Regions from separate parts of the Leptothrix cholodnii SP-6 genome, predicted to be linked through region 1. Evidence: predicted binding sites of a transcription regulator. Region 1 holds the regulator's gene; the other holds the start of a gene.
The links. Region 1 encodes HrcA, which represses chaperone genes, less so after heat shock. Its sites were predicted from a motif close to TTAGCACTCNNNNNNNNNGAGTGCTAA; they were not measured.

Region 1 (9,211 bases):
GGGCGCTGCCGTTCTCGACCTGCTCGACGCTGCGCGTGATGAGCGTCTTGATCTCCTTGGCCGCGTCGGCGCTGCGCTGCGCCAGGCTGCGCACCTCGGCGGCCACCACGGCGAAGCCGCGGCCCTGCTCGCCGGCACGCGCCGCCTCGACGGCCGCGTTCAGCGCCAGGATGTTGGTCTGGAAGGCGATGCCGTCGATCACCGCGATGATGTCGGCGATGCGCTTGGAGCTGTCGTTGATGCCCTTCATGGTGTCGACCACCTGGGCCACCACCTCGCCGCCCCGGGTGGCGACGTTGCACGCGCCCAGCGCCAGCTGGTTGGCCTGCTTGGCGCTGTCGGCGTTGTTGCGCACGGTGCTGGTCAGCTGGTCCATCGTGGCGGCGGTCTGCTGCAGCGCGCTGGCCTGCTCTTCGGTGCGCTGGCTGAGGTCGACGTTGCCCTGCGCGATCTGCGAGCTGGCGGTGGCGACGCTTTCGGCATTGCCGCGCACGTTGGCCACCACCGCCGACAGGGCCGCCTGCATGGTGCTGAGCGCCGCCATCACGCTGACGGTGTCACCCGCGCGCAGGCTGATGGGCGTGGACAGGTCGCCCTCGGCCACCCGCCGGGCCAGGTCGGCGGCAACCTCGGGTTCGGTGCCCAGCTGGCGCGTGACCGAGCGGCTCAGCCAGTAGCCGCAGGCCAGCCCCACGGCGACCGACAGCGCCACCAGCAGCAGCATCATGGCGCGGCCGCTTTCGTAGATCTCGGTCACTTCCAGGGCGGTGCTGCGGGCGTTTTCGGCCTTGAACTCGGCCAGCGCCGTCATCGCATCGTCGACCGCGTTGCTGGCTTTCGCGTAATCGCCGAACAGGTAGACCGCCACGTCGACGCTGTCGCTCAGGGCTGACGCCTGGGCCACGCCGTACATCTTCTCGGCCGTCTGCTTGTAGGTCTGCCAGAGCCGGTCGGTTTCGACGAACTTGCGCTTGCCGTCCTCGCGCACGAACAGCGGACGGGCCTTGTCGAGATGGGCCTCGACCTCGACGATCCGGGCCTTGACGCGGCTGAGCGCCTCGGCACGCTGTGCGTCGGTGGTCGCCAGCAGCGCGTTGCGCAGCGCACGGCCGACATACAGCAGGCCGATGTTGGCCTCCTTGACCTCCGAAAGCCCGATCAGCTCGCGCTCGTACATCGTGTCGGCCGCCTCGTTGATGAGGCCCGCGTTGCGGATGCCGACGCCGCTGACGATGGCCCCCAGCAGGCAGACAGCCAGAAACGCACCGAGAAGTTTGGTTCCAAGTTTCATGATGACGTTGTTGTCGTTTTGGTGATTCGGACGAGCTGGCGTGGACGCCCTCGTCCGGCCAGCACCTGAGAGCTGATTCTTCGGCCGATGGCCGACGGGCTTGAACCCTCGGGCGCCGATGCTTGAGCGACATCAAGGTCGATGCGTGCAGACTGCCAATCTTTCCGGTCTTGCCGGATCGGGACGCCAGGCCCGGTTCAGCCCCACAGGTCCAGCGGCGGATCGGCGGTGACGGCGCGCAGGATGTCCGAGCGCGACACGAAGCCGATCAGCCCGCCCTGCGCGTCGCTGACCGGCAGGCCCGGCAGGCCGGTGCCGAGCAGGGCAGCGGCCAGGCGGCGCAGATCGGTGTCGGGCGATGCCGCCGGCACGGGCGTCCACATCACGGCGCGCACCGGCTGGGCCAGCCAGGCCCGCCAGGCCGGCGGGTCGGTGGCGGCACGCTCGAGGGAGTCGCCACGCATCAGTTCGGCGCGCAGCAACAGCCCGACCAGGCGGGCGTCGGTGTCGAGCACCGGCGCCTGGCCGATGCCTTCGCGGGCGAGCTGCTGCCAGGCCTGCAGCACGCTGGCATCGGCCGCCACCGACAGCACGCGCCGGCTCATCACGTCGGCCACGCAACGCAGCGACTGGCGCGGCTGCAGGGCCTGCCCGGCATCGGCGTAGGCCGCCAGGGCGGCGCGGTGGCCGGTGTCGGCGGGCGTGGACAGGGGCGACTGCGGGCGATCCGGTGCGTCATCGGGCTCGCGGCCCAGCGTGGCGATGCGGCGCGGGCGCGCCACCGCCGTCGTCGGCGCGACCTGGCGCAGTTGCTCGAGCGTGGCGGCGTACATGCGGCCACCGATGCCGTGGACGTAGAACATCTGCGCAGGCTCCTCGGGCGGCGGTGGGTGCGGCCGGCGCCGCCGGGACGCCGCTCAGCCCTGCTTCTGGCTCAGCGCGTTGCCCACCAGGCGTGACGTGATGTCGACGATCTGGATCATGCGCTCGTAGGCCATGCGGGTCGGGCCGATCACACCCAGCGTACCGACCACCTGGCCGTCGACCTCGTAGGGCGCCGACACCACCGACAGCTCCTCGATCGGCACCACGCCGCTCTCGCCGCCGATGTAGATGCGCACGCCGTCGGCGCGGCTGGAGCCGTCGAGCAGGCGCAGCAGCTGGGTCTTCTGCTCGAACAGGTCGAACATCTTGCGGATCGAGCCCATGTCGCTGCCGAAATCCTGCACGCCCAGCAGGTTGCGCTCGCCCGAGACGATCAGCTGCTCGGTGTCCTCGTTGACCGCCTCGGTGCCGGCCTGCACGGCCGCCTGCATCAGGGTGCCGATCTCGCCGCGCAGGGCGTCGACCTCGAGCTTGAGGCGCTCGCGCACGCCTTCTATGCTGAGCCCGGCGTAGTGGGCGTTGAGGTAGTTGGTGGCCTCGACCAGCTGGCTCTGGGTGTAGTCGTGGGCGGTGAACAGCACGCGGTTCTGCACGTCGCCGTCGGGCGAGACCAGGATCAGCAGCACGCGCCGCTCGCCCAGGCGCAGGAACTCCATGTGGCGGAACACGCTGGGCTTCTTGGGCACCGTGACCACGCCGACGAACTGGCTCAGGCTCGACAGCAGCTGCGCGGCGTTGGCGATCACGCGCTTGGGTTGGTCGGGCTGGAGCAGCGGCGCGCTGCCGGTGTCGGCCACCTCACGGGCAAACGCCCGGCTGGTGAGCATGCTGTCGACGAACAGCCGGTAGCCGCGGGCGGTCGGGATGCGCCCGGCCGAGGTGTGGGGGCTGGCGATCAGGCCGAGCTCCTCGAGGTCGGACATGACATTGCGGATGGTCGCCGGCGACAGCTCGAGCCCCGAGGTCTTCGACAGCGTGCGCGAGCCCACCGGCTGGCCGTCGGCGATGTAGCGCTCGACCAGCGTCTTCAGCAACATCTTCGCGCGTTCATCCAGCATGGAAACGATTGTAGGTCGCCCCCGTGGGCACGCCAGACCGGGCTGAACCGAGGGTCGAACGGCACGGCATGTCACAGGCGCTGTGGTGTAATTTCTGCATGATCAGCCGCTTCCGTCACGCCGCGCTCGTGGGCAAGTACCAGGCCCAGGGCATGCGCCCGTTGCTGGAGGAAATCGCCCATGTGCTGACCCGGCGCGGGCTCGAGGTCTCGGTCGAGGCGGCCACCGCGCAGAACACCGGCATCACCGGCTACACGGCGCTGTCGGCCGACGAGCTGGGCCGGCACTGCGACATCGCGATCGTGGTCGGCGGCGACGGCACCATGCTCGGCATCGCCCGCCACCTGGCGCGTTTCGGCGTGCCGGTGGTCGGCATCAACCAGGGCCGGCTGGGCTTCATCACCGACGTGCCGGTGGCCGGCGTGGCGCGTGCGCTCAATGCGGTGCTCAACGGCGACTACGAAGAAGAAACCCGCGCCATGCTCGAAGGCCACGTGCTGCGCGGCGGCGAGCCGATCTACGACGCGGTGGCCATGAACGACGTGGTGCTGCGCAGCGGCGCGACCGCGATGCTGGAGCTGCGGGTGGCGGTCGACGGCCAGTTCGTCGCCAACTTCCGCGCCGACGGCCTGATCCTGGCGTCCCCCACGGGCTCGACCGCCTACGCGCTGTCGGCCGGCGGGCCGATCCTTCACCCGAGCGTGGCCGGCTGGCTGCTGGTGCCGATCGCCTCGCACATGCTGTCGAACCGGCCGATCGTGCTGCCGGACTCGGGCGAGGTCACGATCGACATCGTCTCGGGGCGCGAGCCGAGCGTCAATTTCGACATGCAATCCCTCGCCAGCCTGCTGCACGGCGACCGCATCAGCGTGCGCCGCTCGGCGCACCGGGTGCGTTTCCTGCATCCGCCGGGCTGGAACTATTACGCCACCCTGCGCCGCAAGCTGCACTGGAACGAAGGCGCCTTGCCGCACGACGGCCACGGGTGACCCAGAAGACACCGATGCTCAAGCGACTGTCCCTGCGCGATTTCGTCATCGTCACCACGCTCGAAGTCGACTTCAGCGCCGGCTTCGCGGTGCTGACCGGCGAGACCGGTGCCGGCAAATCGATCCTGATCGACGCCCTGCAGCTCGCGCTCGGCGGCCGCGGCGACTCCGGCGTGGTGCGCGAAGGCGCCACGCGGGCCGAGATCAGCGCCGAGTTCGAGCCCGTCGATCCGGCCCTGACGGCCTGGCTCGACGAGGCCGGCTTCGGCACCGACGACAGCCTGCTGCTGCGCCGCACGGTCGACGCGCAGGGCAAGAGCCGCGCCTGGATCAACGGCAGCAGCGCCACGGTGGCGCAGCTGCGCGAGCTGGGCGAGCAGCTGGTCGACATCCACGGCCAGCACGCCTGGCAGAGCCTGACCCGGCCGGCCTCGGTGCGCGCCCTGCTCGACGCCTACGCCGGGCTCGACACCGGCGCGCTGGCGCAGGCCTGGGCGCAGTGGCGCGAGCACCAGACCCGGCTCGATTCGGCACGCGAGCGCGGCGGCGAGATCGAGCGCGAACGCGAGCGCCTGGCCTGGCAGATCGGCGAGCTGGCCAAGCTGGCACCGGCGGCCGACGAGTGGGCCGAGCTCAACGCCGAACACGAACGCCTGGCGCACGCCCAGGCCATCCTCGACGCCACCCAGCTGGCCCTGCACCTCACCAGCGAGGCCGACACCAGCGCCCGCGTGCTGACCGGCCAGGCCGCGCACGCGCTCGAAAGCGTGGCCGCCTACACCCCCGCGCTGGCCAACGCGCTGGACGTGCTGCGCGCGGTGCAGAACGAGCTGGCCGACGCCACCCACAGCCTCAACCTGGCACTGCGCCACACCGAACTCGACCCCGACCGGCTGGCCCAGCTCGATGCCCGCCTGGCCAGCTGGCTGAGCCTGGCGCGGCGCTATCGCCGCCAGCCCGAAGACCTGCCCGCCACGCTGCAAGGCTGGCGCGACGAGCTGCGCAGCCTGGAGGCCGCCGCCGATCTGGCCACGCTGGAGCAGGCCGCCGCGCAGGCCAAGGCGCTGCTGCTCGACCAAGCCGCCCGGGTGTCGGCGCGCCGCCGGCAGGCCGCGCCGCAGCTCGCCCAGGCGGTCAGCGCGGCGATGCAGGATCTCGGCATGGCCGGCGGGCGCTTCGAGGTGCTGCTGCAGCCGGCCGACGAGGTGCAGGCACACGGCCTGGAATCGGCCGAGTTCCTGGTCGCCGGACATGCCGGCAGCACGCCGCGCCCGCTCGCCAAGGTGGCCTCGGGCGGCGAACTCTCGCGCATCGCGCTGGCGATCGCCGTCACCACCAGCCAGATCCGGCTGGCCCAGGGCGCGGCGGCCGGCACGCTGATCTTCGACGAGGTCGATGCCGGCGTCGGCGGCGCGGTGGCCGAAACCGTCGGCCGGCTGATGCAAAGACTCGGCCGCGAGCGCCAGGTGCTGGCCGTCACCCACCTGGCGCAGGTGGCGGCCTGTGCCGACCTGCACCTGGTCGTCAGCAAGGCCAGCGCCGAGGGCCGCACGCACAGCCAGATCCGCGCGGTGGCCGGCCAGCAACGCGTCAGCGAGATCGCCCGTATGCTGGGTGGCCAGCAGCTGTCCGGTGCCGGACTGGCGCACGCCCAGGAAATGCTCGCCGCAGTGCAGTCGGACGAGCGATCGGCGGGCACGCCACCGGCGCGACGCTGAACCGAACTGCCAACACACCCCACGCCATGAGCTCCCGACCGCCCTACCTGCCGCCCATCCCGACCCACGTGCCCGGCGCCACCGCGGCCGAGCTGGCTGCGCTGCCCGAGCCGGTGATCCTGATCTCGGGCATCTCGGGCGGCGGCAAGTCGGTCGCGCTCAACGCGCTCGAGGACGCCGGCTATTTCTGCGTCGACAACCTGCCGCCCGAGCTGCTGCCGGAATTCATCCGTCTGCAGCGCGCCCAGGCGGTGCGCAAGGTGGCGGTGGCGGTGGACGTGCGCAACGCCGCGTCGCTGCCCAAGCTGCTGCCGCTGGTCGACCAGCTGCGCCGCGAGGGCACGCGCATCCTGCCGATGTTCCTCGAGTCGCGCTCGGACACGCTGGTGCGGCGCTTCTCCGAGACGCGGCGCCGCCACCCGCTGTCGAGCCGGCAGGACGACCAGGGCCAGACCCGCTCGGCGCTGATCGACGCGATCGAGCACGAGCGCGAGCTGCTCGCCTCGCTGCGCGAGGTCAGCACCGTGATCGACACCAGCGACCTGCGCCCGGCCCAGCTGCGCACCTGGGTGCGCCAGCTCGTCGGCGCGGCACATTCGTCGCTGACGCTGGTGTTCGAGTCGTTCGCCTTCAAGCACGGCGTGCCGCGCGACGCCGATCTGGTGTTCGACCTTCGCGTGCTGCCCAACCCGCATTACGTGCGCGAGCTGCGCCCGCTCAACGGCCGCGATGCCGGCGTGATCGACTTCATGCACGCGCAGCCCGAAGCGGCCGAGATGCTGGCGCAGATCGAAGGGTTCCTGCTGCGCTGGCTGCCCAGCTACGCGATGGACCAGCGCAGCTACCTGACGGTGGCGCTGGGCTGCACCGGCGGCCAGCACCGCTCGGTCTACGGCGCCGAACAGCTGGCGCAGCGCTTCCGCGAGCGCGTGCCGACCCTCGTGCGGCACCGCGAGATCGAAGCACGCGAAGCCGTGCTGTGATGACACCCGACCCGGCGGTGCTGCACGATCTGCCGCTGTTTCCGCTCGGCACGGTGCTGTTCCCGCGCGGCGTGCTGGCGCTGAAGGTGTTCGAGGTGCGCTACCTCGACCTCATCAGCACCTGCCTGCGCGAGGGTTCGCCGTTCGGCGTCGTCACGCTGATGCAGGGCGGCGAAGTGCGCCGCCCCGGCGACAGCGTCAAGTTCGAGCGCGTCGGCTGCCTGGCCACGCTGCAGAGCTGCGACAGCGACCAGCCCGGCATCCTGCAGGTGCGCTGCATCGGCGGGCGCCGCTTCGAGCCCGAGCAGACGCTGCAGCGCGCCGACGGGCTCTGGCTGGCCGGCCACGCCACCTTGCTGGCCGACGACATCACGCAGGCGCCGCGACCCGAATCCCACGGCGCCGTGCTGGCGCTCGGGCGTGCGGTGGCGGCGCTCGACCAGCGCGGCCAGCACCCGTTCCAGGCGCCCTACTGCTACGACGACGCCGGCTGGGTCGCCAACCGCTGGTGCGAGATCCTGCCGATCCCGCTGGCCACGCGCCACAAGCTGATGGCCCTGCCCGACCCGCACGCCCGGCTGCAGCTGGTCAACGACTTCCTGTGCCGTCACGGCATCGTCGACGCCTGAATTTCGGGCCCGATCGTCAGGTGATATCGAGCAGCACCTTGCGCAGCGGCGCCGGCAGTCCGAGCCGGTGCAGATCGGCTGCAGCGTGCCAGCGGCCGGCACCGAGCTGCTGATTCAGCACGGCATCGAGGCGCTCGAGCGGGCCGTCACCGCGTTCCCCGTCACCCCCGCCGGGCTCACGGGCTTGCAGCACCACCGGCGCCGGCAGGTGCAGGCGGCAGGGGTGCAGCGTCCAGTCGAGGTGCGTGAGCACGTGCACGAAGCCGGGCAGGCGGTTCGCCTGCAGCCGCTCGGCATGGCCGCCGAGGGCGGCGAGCAGCTGCGCCGTCAGGCGCTCGACCGCGTCGGTGTCGTCGAACAAGGGCCAGGCCCAGAGCCCCGCCCAGATGCCGGTGTCGGGACGCTGCTGCAGCCAGACCGCGTCGCCCAGGCTGAGCCACAGGCACCAGTTCTCGCGCCGGCTGCGCTTGAGCTTGCGCGACTTGATCGGATAGGTCAGGACCGACCCGGCGGCATGCGCGCGGCAGGCGCGCTGCAGCGGGCAGGCGGGGCATTGCGGATCGCGCGGCGTGCAGACCGTGGCGCCCAGGTCCATCAGGCCCTGGGTGTAGGCCGGCATGTCGGCGGCGTCGGTCGGCACCAGCCGGTCGGCCTGCGCCCACAGCACCTTGGCCGCGCCCGCCTGGGCCAGGTCGCCCTCGAACGCCAGCAGCCGCGCGAGCACGCGCTTGACGTTGCCGTCGAAGATCGAGACCCGCTCGCCGTGGCAGAACGAGGCGATGGCGGCGGCGGTCGAGGGGCCGATGCCCGGCAGCTCGACCAGCTGCTCGGCACGGCGCGGCAGCGCAGCGCCGTGTTCGGCCACCACCACCTGCGCGCAACGGTGCAGGTTGCGCGCGCGGCTGTAGTAGCCCAGGCCGCTCCACAGCGCCAGCACGTCGTCGAGCGGCGCGGCGGCGAGCGCGGCGATGTCGGGAAAGCGCTGCAGGAAGCGCTCGTAGTAACCGAGCACGGTGGCAACCTGGGTCTGCTGCAGCATGACCTCGGACAGCCAGACGCGATACGGGTCGCGGCTGGCCTGCCAGGGCAGGCCGTGGCGGCCGTGCTGGCGCTGCCAGCGCACCAGATCGGCGGCGATGGATGGCAGCTCGGCCGTGGCGGCGCGGCTCAAACCTGGATCACGTGTGTGCCCAGATCGGGCCGGTCGCCGGGGCTGGCCGGCGCGCTGCCGACGAACGCCTGGTTGAGCGCCAGCATCGACACCGGCTCGCTCGGCCGTGCCACGGCAGCGGGCGCAAGCGCCTGCAGGGTGGAGGTCGTGACCGTGTCACCACCGACGTGCAGGAACTCGCGCCGCGTGGCCGAGCGGCGGGCGCCCTCGAACAGCGCGGCCAGGCCGGCCTCGATGTGGGCCAGCCGCTCGTCCTGCTGCTCGAGTTCACCCAGCCGGGTCTCGAGTTCGGCCGAAGCCGCCTGGATGCGTTCGAGCGATTCACGGCGGCGCTTGAAGGCGCGCCGGCGCTCGCGCAACTGGCCGTCGACCTGCGCCGAGGCGGTGCGGTTCCAGAGCTCGATCTCGCTGGATGCGCTCTCGAACACCACCCGCAGGCGCGACATCAGCATGCGGCGGAACTGCTCGAGGAACCGCGGCTGCGCCA
Region 2 (9,211 bases), 1.5 Mb from region 1:
ACCACGCTCTTTGAAGAAAGCGACTTCGCCCGTCTGAGCCAGGAGCAGGCGCGCTTCTGGCGCGAACTCGCGGACTGGATGTACAGCGACACATTCCTGCAAGCGTTTGTCGAGAAGTTCCACCAAGCACTGGAACCACGCATCGCCGCCGTGCAGCGGGCCGAAGGCCAACTCAACGTGCGTGGCGATGCGCTGCTGGTCAACGACCAGACCCGCTACGCCATCGGACCGCACACCGATGCGCCACATCGGCTGGTGACGTTCCTCTTCTATCTGCCGTCGGACACCTCCATGCAGGAACTGGGCACGTCGCTCTACCGGCCCAAACAAGCCGACTTCACCTGCTGGGGCGGCCCTCACTATCCACACGCGAAATTCGATCAGGTCGGACGGGTCGATTTCCTGCCCAACCGGCTGCTCGCCTTTCCGAAGACGGAGCGGTCATTTCACGGCGTCGAGCCGATCGATCGTGCCGACGTCAACCGGCGACTGCTGATCAACAACATCCGGCTCACGAACCGGGTGATGTACTGACCGGACAATAAAAAAGGGCCGCGTCACCGCGGCCCTTCTCACTTGCCTGAGCCGTGCTCAGACGGCGGACATCACATGTCCATGCCGCCCATGCCGCCCATGCCACCCATGCCGCCGGGCATGCCGCCGCCGGCGGCTTCATCCTTCGGAGCCTCGGCAACCATGCACTCGGTGGTCAGCATCAGCGATGCGACCGACGCGGCGTTCTGCAGCGCGGTGCGGGTCACCTTGGTCGGGTCCAGGATGCCCATTTCGATCATGTCGCCATAGGTGTCGTTGGCGGCGTTGAAGCCGTAGTTGCCCGAACCGGCCAGCACGGCGTTCACGACGACGGAGGCTTCGCCGCCGGCGTTGTAGACGATTTCGCGCAGCGGGGCTTCGATCGCCTTCAGGACCAGCTTGATGCCGGCGTCCTGGTCGGCGTTGTCGCCCTTGATCTCGCCAGCAGCCTGCTTGGCACGCAGCAGAGCCACGCCGCCGCCAGCCACGATGCCTTCTTCGACGGCTGCGCGGGTTGCGTGCAGGGCGTCTTCGACACGGGCCTTCTTTTCCTTCATCTCGACTTCGGTGGCCGCGCCGACCTTGATCAGTGCAACACCGCCGGCCAGCTTGGCCACGCGCTCTTGCAGCTTTTCACGGTCGTAGTCGCTGGTGGCTTCTTCGATCTGGATGCGGATCTGCTTGACGCGGGCTTCGATGTCGCCAGCGGCACCGGCGCCGTCGATGATGGTGGTGTTTTCCTTGCCCACTTCGACGCGCTTGGCCTGGCCCAGATCGGCCAGCGTGACCTTCTCGAGCGTCAGGCCGACTTCTTCGGCGATGACCTTGCCGCCGGTCAGGATGGCGATGTCTTCGAGCATGGCCTTGCGGCGGTCGCCGAAGCCAGGCGCCTTGACGGCCACGACCTTCAGGATGCCGCGGATGGTGTTGACCACCAGGGTCGCCAGCGCTTCGCCGTCGACTTCTTCAGCAATGATCAGCAGCGGACGGCCGGCCTTGGCCACCTGCTCCAGCGTGGGCAGCAGGTCGCGGATGTTCGAGATCTTCTTGTCGAACAGCAGGACGAACGGGTTGTCCAGCAGCGCGGCTTGCTTCTCGGGGTTGTTGATGAAGTACGGCGACAGGTAGCCGCGGTCGAACTGCATGCCTTCGACGACGTCGAGCTCGTTGTCCAGCGACTTGCCGTCTTCGACGGTGATGACGCCTTCCTTGCCGACCTTGTCCATCGCGTTGGCGATGATGGTGCCGATCGATTCGTCGCTGTTGGCCGAGATCGAGCCAACCTGGGCGATTTCCTTCGACGTCGTGGTGGCCTTCGAAGCCTTCTTCAGCTCGGCGACCAGGGCGTGCACCGCCTTGTCGATGCCGCGCTTCAGATCCATCGGGTTCATGCCGGCGGCCACGTACTTCATGCCTTCGCGCACGATGGCCTGGGCCAGCACGGTGGCGGTGGTGGTGCCGTCACCGGCGTTGTCGCTGGTCTTGGAAGCAACTTCCTTGACCATCTGCGCGCCCATGTTCTGCAGCTTGTCCTTGAGCTCGATTTCCTTGGCCACGGACACACCGTCCTTGGTCACGGTCGGGGCGCCGAACGAGCGCTCGAGCACCACGTTGCGACCCTTGGGGCCCAGGGTGACCTTGACCGCGTTGGCCAGGATGTTCACGCCTTCGACCATGCGGGCACGTGCCTCGCCGCCAAAGATCACGTCTTTTGCTGCCATGTTCAATTCTCCAGATTCAGTTGTTCGGGTGCGTGGCGTGGTGGCTTACTTGCCGACCACGGCGAAGAGGTCTTCTTCGCGCATCACGAGCAGTTCGTCGCCGTCGACCTTGACGGTCTGGCCGCTGTACTTGCCGAACAGGACGCGGTCACCGACGGCCACGTTCAGGGCGACGAAATCACCCTTGTCATTGCGCTTGCCCGGGCCGACGGCCAGCACTTCGCCTTGGTCAGGCTTTTCGGCGGCGTTGTCGGGGATGACGATGCCCGATGCGGTCTTGGTTTCTTGTTCAAGGCGCTTGACGATCACGCGATCGTGCAGGGGACGAAGCTTCATTGCATCTCCTAGGTAGGCTGAGCTGGATTCGGGTGGGGCGTCCGGCCCCTTGGACGGGAGCCTGGACCACTAGCACTCACCACCGGCGAGTGCTAACGAAAACAGATTATAGGAACGGTCCGCCGCGTTTCAAGAGGGGCGCCCGCACGATTTGTGTGGGCACGTGCGCCGCGATCAGGCGCGCAGGGCCAGCCGCGCGGCGGTCTTGGCGCCGCCGCCCTGCCCCGGCAGCGCGTCGATGGTCATCAGCAGCAGGCGCTGCAAGGCGGCCCACGGATCCTGCGGCCAGCCCGGTGCGCGCAGGCCCTTGACGATGCCGTCGCACAGGTGGGCGGCGGCGATCAGCTCGGCCAGCCGCTCGGTGGACAGGCCGGGCACGATGCGCTCGAAGAGCTTTTCCTTGACGCCCCAGACCCGCGCCTCGCGCAAGGCCATCGGCAGCGGCCGGCCCTGCTGCAGCGCCGCCTGCACGCGCGCGAGCGAGCGCAGGTCTTCGCTCAAGGTCCAGTGCACCAGCACGGCGGCTTCGCCCTCGGCCTGCAGGCCCTCGAGCATGCGCAGCGCGCGCGCCACCTGGCCGGCCAGCACCGACTCGCCGAGCTTGAAGACGTCGTAGCGCGCGACGTTCAGCACCGCGCCCTCGACCTGCTCGAAGGTCAGCACGCCCGGCGGATGGAGCAGCCCGAGCTTGCTGATCTCCTGGTGCGCGGCCAACAGGTTGCCCTCGATGCAGTCGGCAAAAAACGCCAGGCAGCGCTGGCCGGGCTCGCCGTCCTCGACGCGCTGCTGCTGCGCCGCCAGCCGCTGGGCGATCCACTGCGGCAGCGCGCGGCGCTCGATCGGGTCGACCCGCACGCTCGCACCGGCGCCGTCGAGCGCGGTGAACCAGGCGCTGGCGAGCTGGGTGCGGTCCAGCCGCGGCAGCACGATCAGCGTGATGTTGTCGTCCGACAGCGTCTCGACGTAACGCTGCAGCGCCTCCGAGCCGTCCTTGCCGGGCTTGCCGCCGGGGATGCGGATCTCGATCAGTCGCTTGTCGGCGAACAGGCTCAGCGCCTGGGCCTCGCCGAGCAGGCCCGACCAGTCGAAATGCGCACCGGCGACGGTGTACACGCTGCGCTCGGTGTGGCCGGCCTTGCGGGCGGCGGCGCGGATCAGGTCGGCGGCTTCCTGCGCCAGCAGCGGCTCGTCGCCGTGGATCACGTAGAGCGGGCGCAAGCCGCGCTGCAGGGCGGCGCCGAGCTGATCGGAGCGCAGTTGCACGGCGCGGCCTCAGCGAGCGGCAGACGCGGCCGAGGCCGGCGCGGCAGCGGGTGCCAGCGCGGCCAGGCGCCGCAGCACCTGGTTGGCGATGTCGCCATGCATGTTGCGCAACAGCAGCTGGGCCTCGTTTTCCTTGGCCAGCGCGTCGTTTTCGGCGTAGCTCATGTCGCGGCTCTGGGCGAGTTCGGTCGGGCCGAGCAGTTCGCGGCCGGCAGCGTCCAGCACACGGAAACGCAAGGCGGCGCGCAAGGTCAGCTCGCGCACCTGACCGGCGGCGGTGGAGGCGGCCACCACCCGACCGGACGTGTCGACGATCGCTTCGAGCACCGCGTCGGCCTCGCCGGCAGCTTCGACCAGCTGCGCACCGGGGCTCAGGCGCAGCTGGCGGCGCAACTCGTCGGCCATCGACGAATAGCGATCGAAACCCTTCAGATGGATGCGCTTGAGCTGCAGCTCGGGCGGGCGGCGCAGCTGGAAGCCGCAGCCCGCCAGCGCCGCGAGCAGCGCACCGGCCGCACCGGCCGCACCGGCCCGCACCAGCAGGCGCCGGCGCGGCGCGCGATCGAACGGGGCCGTGCTCACACCACCACGTTGACGAGGCGGCCCGGCACCACGATCAACTTCCTGATCGGCTTGCCGTCGGCGAACTTGGCAACCTCGGCGCTGGCCGCAGCGGCCGCCTCGATCGCGGCCTTGTCGGCTGCGGCGGGCACCTTGATCGAACCGCGCGTCTTGCCGTTGACCTGCAGCACCAGCTCGATCTCGTCCTGCACCAGCGCGGCTTCGACGACCTCGGGCCACGGCGCGTCGAGCAGGTCGCCCAGCTTGGCGGCATAACCGAGTTCGGACCACAGGTGATGCGTGATGTGCGGGCAGGCCGGATACAGGCCGCGCAGCAGCACCGAATAACCTTCGCGCAACACGGCCGCGCTGCCGGCGCTGCCGTCGTGCTTGTAGGCCTCGAGCGCGTTGAGCAGCTTCATCGAGCCGCTGACCACCGTGTTGTACTGCATGCGCTCGTAGTCGTAGCTGACCTGCCTGAGCACCAGATGCACCTCGCGGCGCAGCGCCTTGGCATCACCCGACAGCTCGGCGCCGACCTCGGTCGCGCCCTTCAGCAACTCGGCCTGCTTGACGCCGAAGCCCCACACGCGCTTGAGGAAACGGTGCGCGCCTTCGACGCCGGCGTCGTTCCACTCCAGCGTCTGCTCGGGCGGCGACGCGAACATCACGAACAGCCGGGCCGTGTCGGCGCCGTACTGGTTGATCAGGTCCTGCGGATCGACGCCGTTGTTCTTGGACTTCGACATCGTGCCGATGCCGCCGTAATCCACCGCCGAGCCGTCGCTCTTGAGCTTGGCGCCGGTGACCTTGCCGCCGGCGTCGAACACGTTCTCGACCTCGTGCGGCCAGAAGTACTCGATGCCACCCTTGTCGGTGCGGCGCGAGTAGATGTGGTTGAGCACCATGCCTTGCGTGAGCAGCTTGGTGAAGGGTTCGTTGACCTTCACCAGACCCAGGTCGCGCATCACCTTGGTCCAGAAGCGCGCGTACAGCAGGTGCAGGATCGCGTGTTCGATGCCGCCGATGTACTGGTCCATCGGCATCCAGTAGTCGGTGCCGCCGGCGACCATCTGTTCGCTGTTGCGGGCGTCGCAATAGCGCATGAAGTACCACGAGCTGTCCACGAAGGTGTCCATCGTGTCGGTCTCGCGCTGCGCGGGCTTGCCGCAGCAGGGGCAGGCGACGTTCAGGAAGTCGGTGCGCTTCTTGAGCGGATTGCCGCTGCCATCGGGCACGCAGTCGATCGGCAGCACGACCGGCAGATCCTTCTCGGGCACCGGCACCGAGCCGCAATCGTCGCAATGGATGATCGGGATCGGCGTGCCCCAGTAACGCTGGCGGCTGATGCCCCAGTCGCGCAGGCGCCAGGTGGTTTTCTTCTCGCCCAGGCCCTGAGCGCCGACGAGTTCGGCGACCTTGGAAACGGCCTCCTTGTACGGCAGTCCGTCGAGCAGACCCGAGTTGACGCACACCGCGCGCTGCTTGTCGCCGTACCAGTCGGCCCAGCCGTCGAGGCTGAAGGTCTGGCCTTCGGCCTGCACGACCTGCCGGATCGAGATGCCGTATTTCTTGGCGAACGCGAAATCGCGCTCGTCGTGCGCCGGCACGCCCATCACGGCACCGTCGCCGTAGCTCATCAGCACGTAGTTGCCGACCCAGACCTCGACCTGCGCGCCCGTCAGCGGGTGCGTCACGAACAGGCCCGTGGGCAGGCCCTTCTTCTCCTGCGTGGCGAGTTCGGCTTCGGTGGTGCCGCCATGCGCACATTCGGCGATGAACGCGGCCAGCGCCGGGTTCGTCGCCGCGGCGTGTGCAGCCAGCGGATGCTCCGGCGCCACGGCGCAGAAGGTCACGCCCATGATGGTGTCGGCGCGGGTCGTGAAGACGTAGAGCTTGCCGCCCTGGATCAGCTCACCGTCGGCGCCCGCGATCTGGTGCGGGAAGGCGAAACGCACGCCCTCGCTCTTGCCGATCCAGTTCTCCTGCATCAGGCGCACGCGCTCGGGCCAACCCGACAGGTAGTTCGGATCTTCCGGATTGGCCACCGCGCCGAGCAACTCATCGGCGTACTTGACGATGTTGAGGTAGTAGCCCGGGATCTCACGCTTCTCGACCAGCGCGCCCGAACGCCAGCCGCGGCCGTCGATGACCTGCTCGTTGGCCAGCACGGTCTGGTCGACCGGGTCCCAGTTGACGACCTGGGTGCGGCGCTCGGCGATGCCGGCTTCGAGCATCTTCAGGAACAGCCACTGGTTCCATTTGTAGTAGGTCGGGTCGCAGGTGGCGACCTCGCGGCTCCAGTCGATCGCCAGGCCCATCGCCAGCATCTGGCCCTTCATGGTGGCGATGTTCTCGCGCGTCCATTTTTCGGGCGGCACGCTGTTCTTGAGCGCGGCGTTTTCGGCCGGCAGGCCGAAGGCATCCCAGCCCATCGGCATCAGCACGTTCATGCCCTTCATGCGCAGCTGGCGCGTGAGCATGTCGTTGATGGTGTAGTTGCGCACGTGGCCCATGTGCAGCTTGCCGCTGGGGTACGGCAGCATCGAGCAGGCGTAGAACTTGGGCTTGAGCTGGCCCTGGCTGTCGCGGGCGTTTTCGTCGACGCGGTAGGCATCGGCCGCGACCCACTGCGCATGGGCGGCGGATTCGATGGCGGCGGGATCGTACTTTTCGTTCATGGCGCGGGCACTACGTCGGGGCCGGTTCGACCCGATCGGGCGGCCGGCCTGGGAGGCGAAAGAGGCGGATTATCGTCGTCAGCGCGGGCCCGATGCGGCCGCGCCGGGCTCGGTGACGAAGGCGATGCGGTTCAGGCCGGCCGTCTGCAGCTGGCCGATCAGCCGAGCCACCAGGCCGTAGGGCGCGGCTTGGTCGGCGCGCAGCTGGACCTCGGGCGGCGTGCCGCCGCGCTGGCCGATCTCGGTCAGGCGCTGCGCGAACGCCGCCGGCTCCAGCCGCTCGTCACCGATGTAGAGCGCGCCGTTGGCCTGCAGCGCGATCGACACCGACTGCGGCGTCTCGTTGACCGGGCCGGCGCCGTCGGCGCGTGGCAGGTCGAGCTTGAGGCTGGCGCTCATCAGCGGCGCGGTGATCATGAAGATCACCAGCAGCACCAGCATCACGTCGATCAGCGGCGTCATGTTGATGTCGCTCATCGGCTGGGGCAGGCTGCGGCGCTCTAGCCGGCCGAAGGCCATGATTCCTCGCCGGCCGGCGGATGGCGCGGGGTCAGGCCGGCCTGCTCGACCAGCATCTCGCGCAGGTCATGGGCGTAGCCTTCGAGATCGGCCTCGCAGGCGCCGACCCATTTGCCGAACAGGTTGTAGGCCAGCACGGCGGGGATCGCCACCGCCAGGCCGGCGGCGGTCATGATGAGCGCCTCGCCGACCGGGCCGGCGACCTTGTCGATGCTGACGCTGCCCGCCGCCGAGATGCCCAGCAGCGCGTGGTAGATGCCCCAGACCGTGCCGAACAGGCCGATGAACGGCGCCGTGGCACCGACCGACGCGAGCAGCACCTGGCCCTGCTGCAGCTGTGCCAGCACGCCGTGCAGCGCGTCGCGCAGGCGGCGCGTCAGCTGCGCCTGGGTGTGCGTGCCGGCTTCGAGCGTGTCGGCCGAGACCGGGCGCAGCGCGGCGTCGAGCAGCGGCAGCAGCAGCTGTTCGCGGTCACGGCTGGCGAGCAGGCGCTGACCGGCGTCGAGGTCGGGCGCACGCCAGAAGGCCGGCACGACCACGGCCAGATCGCGGCGTGCGCGGCCCAGCACCCAGCTCTTCCAGAAGATCAGCACCCAGGCACTCACCGACATCGCCAGCAGCAGCAGCGCGACCCCGCGGCTGACCGCATCGCCTTCGGACCAGATCTGTTGCAGCCCGTTCATGGCGCGGCGTGGTCAGGCCAGGCCGAGCACGTCGTCCATGCCGAACAGGCCATGCGAGCGACCGGCCAGGAACCGCGCCGCACGCAGGCTGCCCTGCGCGTAGGTGGAGCGGCTGGACGACTTGTGCGTGATCTCGATGCGCTCGCCGGTGCCCATGAACATCACCGTGTGGTCGCCGACCACGTCGCCGCCACGCACGGTGGCGAAGCCGATGGTCGACGGGTCGCGTTCGCCGGTGACACCTTCGCGGCCGTAGACGGCGCAGTCTTTCAGGTCACGGCCGAGCGCGGCGGCGACGACCTCGCCCATCTTCAAGGCGGTGCCGCTGGGGGCGTCGACCTTGTGGCGGTGGTGGGCCTCGACGATCTCGATGTCGTAGCCCTGGTCGAGCGCGCGCGCGGCCATGTCGAGCAGGCGCAGCACGACGTTGACACCGACGCTCATGTTGGGCGCCATCATGATGGCGATGTCGTTCGATGCGGCTTCGATCTGTGCCTTCTGCTCGTCGGTGAAGCCGGTGGTGCCGATGATCATCTTCACGCCCAGCTCACGGCACACCGCGAGGTGGGCCATCGTGCCTTCGGGGCGGGTGAAGTCGATCAGGAAGCGTGCGTCCTTGAGACCCGCGTGCAGATCCGAAGCCACCAGCACGCCCGAGGCCTGGCCCAGGAAGGCCGTCGCATCGTGTCCGACGGCGGGGCTGCCGGGGCGATCGAGCGCGCCGGCCAGGCGGCAGTCGTCGGCGGCGAGCACGGCCTCGATCAGCATGTGGCCCATGCGGCCGGTGCAGCCGGCCACGGCGATAGGAAGGGTAGCGGTCATCGGCGCAGGGCTCAGCGAGCCAGGATGGGTTCGAGGGGCGGATAGTTGCGCAGCGGGCCACTGGCACCGACGGACGGCGCCGCGGCCTTGG

Region 2: the regulator HrcA is predicted to act here: its motif matches at 2,661-2,687, upstream of groES (co-chaperone GroES).

Annotation. Positions count from the first base shown of each region.
Region 1 is NC_010524.1:3,896,147-3,905,357, forward strand. Features, by position in the region: gene LCHO_RS24215 (methyl-accepting chemotaxis protein) at 1-1,291, opposite strand, end outside; gene LCHO_RS17360 (CBS domain-containing protein) at 1,489-2,154, opposite strand; gene hrcA (heat-inducible transcriptional repressor HrcA) at 2,209-3,234, opposite strand; gene LCHO_RS17370 (NAD kinase) at 3,333-4,223, shown strand; gene recN (DNA repair protein RecN) at 4,238-5,941, shown strand; gene rapZ (RNase adapter RapZ) at 5,968-6,924, shown strand; gene LCHO_RS17385 (LON peptidase substrate-binding domain-containing protein) at 6,924-7,553, shown strand; gene mutY (A/G-specific adenine glycosylase) at 7,570-8,724, opposite strand; gene LCHO_RS17395 (dynamin family protein) at 8,721-9,211, opposite strand, start outside.
Region 2 is NC_010524.1:513,630-522,840, reverse strand. Features, by position in the region: gene LCHO_RS21900 (FkbM family methyltransferase) at 1-534, shown strand, start outside; gene groL (chaperonin GroEL) at 606-2,255, opposite strand; gene groES (co-chaperone GroES) at 2,301-2,591, opposite strand; gene holA (DNA polymerase III subunit delta) at 2,766-3,854, opposite strand; gene LCHO_RS02415 (LPS-assembly lipoprotein LptE) at 3,864-4,436, opposite strand; gene leuS (leucine--tRNA ligase) at 4,433-7,096, opposite strand; gene LCHO_RS02405 (ExbD/TolR family protein) at 7,175-7,615, opposite strand; gene LCHO_RS02400 (MotA/TolQ/ExbB proton channel family protein) at 7,597-8,298, opposite strand; gene dapB (4-hydroxy-tetrahydrodipicolinate reductase) at 8,311-9,120, opposite strand; gene LCHO_RS02390 (outer membrane protein assembly factor BamE) at 9,132-9,211, opposite strand, start outside.